Regions from separate parts of the Ralstonia sp. 25C genome, predicted to be linked through region 2. Evidence: predicted binding sites of a transcription regulator. Region 2 holds the regulator's gene; the other holds the start of a gene.
The links. The regulator FliA, encoded in region 2, starts transcription of late flagellar genes. The targets are predictions, from matches to a motif close to CTAAAGTTTNNNNNNNNNNNGCCGNTA.
Positions count from the first base shown of each region.

Region 1 (2,400 bases), 1.0 Mb from region 2:
CCATTGACCGTGGTGGGACCTGCGCCGAAGAGCGACGACGCGCCGCTGCCCGACACCGACACCACGGAAGCCGAGCCATATTGATTGTCAGCGATGGTCAGCACGCCGCTGGCATCGGCCGAGACCGACGCAGTAATCTTCGCTGCCTGCAAACCTGTCAACGCGTTGAGCTGGCTCTGGATCTGCGCAGCCAGGCCCGTGGCGCTGTAGCTGCCGGCCGGCAGCGTGATGTTGGTGGTGATACCGCTCACGCTGATGGCCATGGTGTCGTTGACACCCGCCGTGATGGTCGTATTGGCCGCCGCCGAACCCTTGAGCGAGCCCTGCGTCGCCAGTTGTGTCACGTTCACGGCATAGCTGCCCGCCCGCGTGGTGTCCGAAAACGACGTCGCGCTGACCAGCGAATCCGTGGCCGTGCCGGTGCCCGCAAACAGCGCAGCCACCTGGCTGGGCGACGACGCAATCGCGGTCGACAGCTTGCTGTTGTCGAGCGTGAGCGTGCCGTCCGAATTCATCGTGATACCGACGCTGCCCAGCGACTGATACGCGCCATTGCCAACCGCCTGGCCCAGCACATCGGTAATCTGGTTGACGAGCGTCTTGGTACTCACATCGCCAGCCAACGGGCCATTGTTGGCGCTGTTGGCGGTGTCGATGTGGGTGAGGTTGTTCAGTTGCGTGCGCAGCGCGTTGTAGCCGTTGACGAAGCTGGTGACGGCGTTGGTCGTGGCGGTCGGATCGTTGGCCACCGACACGGTGGTGCTGCCCGTTTTGGCCAGCGTGAACGACGTGCCGTCCACCACGTTCGACAACGTGTTGGTCGGGCTCTGCACGGCAATGCCGTTGACCGTGGCCAGGGCGTTCTGGCCCGTGGTCACTTCGGTCATGTTCTGGGTGCCGGCCGGGTCTTGCGAGAGCAGCGATTGCAGGGTCGAATCGCCCGACACGGAAATCTTCATCTCCGAGCTGGAACCACCCGCCGTGGACGTCAACACCAGGCGGTACGGGTTGCCGCTGCCATCATTGACGATGCTGGCCGATACCCCGAGGTTGGCGGAGTTGATGGCATCGCGGATGCCCGACAGCGTGTTGTTGGACGAGTTGATCGTGATCGAGCCGCCCGGCAAGTTGCCGTTCTGCGTAAAGGTGGAACCCGAGTACTGGCCGTTCGAGAACGTGCCGCCCGACACCGTGCCAAACGAGAACGAAATCGTGGTCGACGCCCCGCTGCCGATGGCCGCCGTGGTGGACGTCTGCCCCTGCGCCGCCAGCACCTGCGACTGCGCAAGCTGGGTCACATTAACGGCGTACGAACCAGCCTTGGCCGAGCTGCCCACCGTGGCGCTCAGCACCGAGGTGTCATAGCCGCTCGCCTTCATGGCGCTGTAGTTGCTCAGATTGGTCAGGCTAGAGAGCGCCGTCTGAAACGTCGATAGCGAGCTCTTAAGCGTGCCCACCGCCGAGAGCTGCGTCTGGTACGAACTCTGCTGGCTCTGCAATTGCGTCAGCGGCTGGCTTTCCACCTTCATCAGGCTGGACACCAGCGTGTTGACGTCGATGCTCGTCCCGATGCCGGGAATGGAGATCGGCGGAACGTAACTGCTCGTGGAAGAGGTGGTCGTGGTCGCCATGTTCTGAAGGGGTAAGCGGCTGCGGCGGGAGTCTCCCTACACAACGGCAGCGCCGGCCACTTCTTTAGGGCATGTCGGCAGCACTTCACAGTGTGCCGTCAGCAAAGAAAAAGGCCGGCGCCCCATAAGGAACGCCGGCCTTTTTGTGCCACCAGCCGCCCGAAAATCGGGAAGGCCGGGGCAGCATCTGTCTGCTGACTAAGATTAGCCCTTCAGCAGGTTCAGGATGCTGTTCGGTGCCGAGTTGGCTTGCGCCAGCATGGCCGTACCCGCTTGTTGCAGGATGTTCTGACGGGTCATGTTCGACGTTTCCGACGCATAGTCGGTATCGATCATGGCCGACTTGGCAGCCGACAGCGCGGTGTTCGACGAGGTCAGCGTGTTGATCGTCGAGCTCAGACCGGCTTGCTGGGCGCCCAGGCTGGCACGTGCCGACTTCAGTGCGGTCAGGTCGGTGGCGATGGCGGCTTGGGCTGCCGTGGCGTTGGCGGCGCTGGTCACGCTCGTGCCGGTCAGCGTACCGAAGGTCAACAGGTTGGCGTTGGTGACCGTGGCAACGTCCGTGGACGAGCTTTGGCCGTACTGGAACGACGTCGATGCAACCGAACCATCGAACAGCTTGGCGCCGTTGTAGTTGGCGTTGGTTTCGATGTTCTTGTTGGCCGTGGCCAGCTGTTGGTATTCCTTGTCCAGGTTGGCCTGGTCAGCGGTCGAACAGACCACCGTTGTTGGCTTCCACTGCCAGCTGGTTCATACGCTGCAGGTTGTT
Region 1 is NZ_CP196738.1:1,433,842-1,436,241, reverse strand. Features, by position in the region: gene fliD (flagellar filament capping protein FliD) at 1-1,631, opposite strand, end outside; partial or broken gene ACS7SF_RS24885 (flagellin N-terminal helical domain-containing protein) at 1,836-2,400, opposite strand, start outside.
Region 1: fliD (flagellar filament capping protein FliD) is a predicted target of FliA. The motif match lies at 1,673-1,699, and genes of this name have one in related genera.

Region 2 (2,400 bases):
TGCTGCTGCAGATCGACGGCCTGAACGTGCTCACCGACCCGGTGTTCTCCAAACGCGCATCACCCCTGCCATTTGCCGGGCCGCGCCGGCACCAGCCGCCAGGGCTATCGCTCAAGCAATTGCCGCATATCGATCTGGTGCTGATCTCGCACAACCACTACGACCATCTCGACAAGGCCAGCGTGCGCGCGCTCATGCGCCAGCCCGGTGGCGCACCGATGTTCTTCGTACCGCTGGGGATCGACCACTGGTTTGCGCGCAACGTACGCGGCACGCGCTTGTCGGGTAGCAACGCCAACGTGCGCGCATTCGATTGGGATGACGAGGCGACGCTTGTGGGCCGCTCGGGCCCTTTCACCGTGCACTTCTGCGCCGTGCAGCACTGGTCCGCACGCGGCCTGTACGACCGCAACCACACGCTATGGGGCAGTTGGGCACTGCTGCATCCGCAGTTGCGCTTCTGGTTCTCGGGGGACTTGGGGTATTCGCAAGACACGCGCGACATTGGCGCGCGCTTTGGTCACTTTGATGTGGCGGCGATTGCCGTGGGCGCTTACGAGCCGCGCTGGTTCATGAAGTCCCAGCACATTGATCCGACCGAAGCCGTGCAGGTGATGCACGACATTGGCGCGCGACAGGCCGTGGGCATCCACTGGGGCACGTTCCCGCTGACGGACGAAGCACTCGACCAGCCCATCACCGACCTGGCGAACGCGTTGAAGGCGGCCAACGTGCCGGCCGAGCGCTTCACCCTCTTCCGCCACGGTGAAACGCGCGTGTGGGATGCCGAGGCCGCGCGCCTTGTCACCGAGTTGCACAAAGAAAAAACGCGGCCGCGAGATGACTCGCTGGCCGCGCAATAAAACTCTGGCAGCGTAAAACTGCGCCGATATCAGGTCGGCGTCGGCAGCCACGCGCGATCCCGCAGCTTGGCGCGGATGCGGGCGATGGCCTGGCTGTGGATCTGGCACACGCGCGATTCCGAGACGCCCATCACGGCGCCGATTTCGCGCAGGTTCAGATCCTGCTCGTAGTAGAGGCTCATCATGAGCTTTTCGCGCTCGGGCAGGCCTTCGATGGCGGCCACCACCGATTCGCGCAGGTCGTGGTCCAGCAGTTGGTCCAGCGGCGTGGCGTCGTTCTCGGCGGCGCGGTTTTCGATGAAGGCGTCGGCGTCTTCGCGGTCGAAGTCTTCGTAATACAGCAGTTGGCTGCCTTGCAGGTCGACCAGTTGCTTCTGGTACTCGGCCAGCGACATGCCCAGCGCCGCAGCAATCTCGGTTTCGGTGGGCGCACGGCCCTTCTGCTGCTGCAGCTTCTGGATTGCCTGCTCGATCGTGCGGGCATTGCGGCGCAGCCCGCGCGGCAGCCAGTCGGAGCCGCGCAGCTCGTCGAGGATCGCGCCGCGAATCCGCTGGGCTGCGTAGAACTCGAACTGCACGCCCTGCGTTTCTTCGTAGCGCGACAGCGCATCGAGCAAGCCCATCATGCCGGCCTGGATGAGGTCATCCAGTTCCACGCTGGCCGGCAGCTTCACCATCATCTGGTTGGCGATGCGGCGCACCAGCGGTGCGTATGCGGCCATTTCATCGGACTTGGTCTTGCGACCGGTTGCGGTGTACATATCCATGCCTGCCTTTGGCGCTTCGTTCATGCTGCGCCTCAATAAACCATCTCGGCCGCACGCGCGGTGGCGTGGGGCGTTGTTGTCGGTGCTGATTCTGACGTTGCCTGTGTCTGCGCCGACACCATCACCCGCGACGGCTCGGTGTTACCCGTGCTGTCAGCGGCTTGGGCCCCTGCGTCAATACTGCTGGCCCAGCTCAGCATCTCTTCGGCAAGCTGGCGGAACGCCATGGCCGAAGGCGATGCGGGAAACGCGCTCGCCACGGGCTTGCCGAGCGAGAGCGCCAGTTCTACGTGCCGGTCCTCTGGGAGGTAACCAGCGAAATCAATTCGGGTGTTCAGGTACTGGCCCACGGTGTTGGCCAGGTTGCTGAACACGCGCAGGGCGGAATCCACCGAATGCGCGCCGCACACCACGGTGCGGATGCCGGCGCCGCTACCTTGCAGCACGGCGGTTTTCTTGAGCAGCGTGTACGCGCTCTTGATGCCTTCCGGGCCATCGGTAAAGGTCAGCAGCACGTCGTCGCAAGCCTCAGCCACTGTGGCGAGCGCGCGGATACCGAAATGCGCGGCCACCAGCGTCACGTCTGCCGTGTCGTCGTACTGTTCGAGCATGCCCGTCACCGCCAGCATGGTCTGCGCGCTCACCACGGCGGCGTCGCGGCCCATGGCGGACAGCGCAATGCGCAGGTTGTCGACAAAGTCATCCACCTGCTCTTGCTCGCCGATCACCAGCACGCGGCGGCTGGCTGCCTGACCGAGCATGCGGCGCAG
Region 2 is NZ_CP196738.1:427,327-429,726, forward strand. Features, by position in the region: gene ACS7SF_RS20455 (MBL fold metallo-hydrolase) at 1-863, shown strand, start outside; gene ACS7SF_RS20460 (RNA polymerase sigma factor FliA) at 893-1,654, opposite strand; gene ACS7SF_RS20465 (MinD/ParA family ATP-binding protein) at 1,663-2,400, opposite strand, start outside.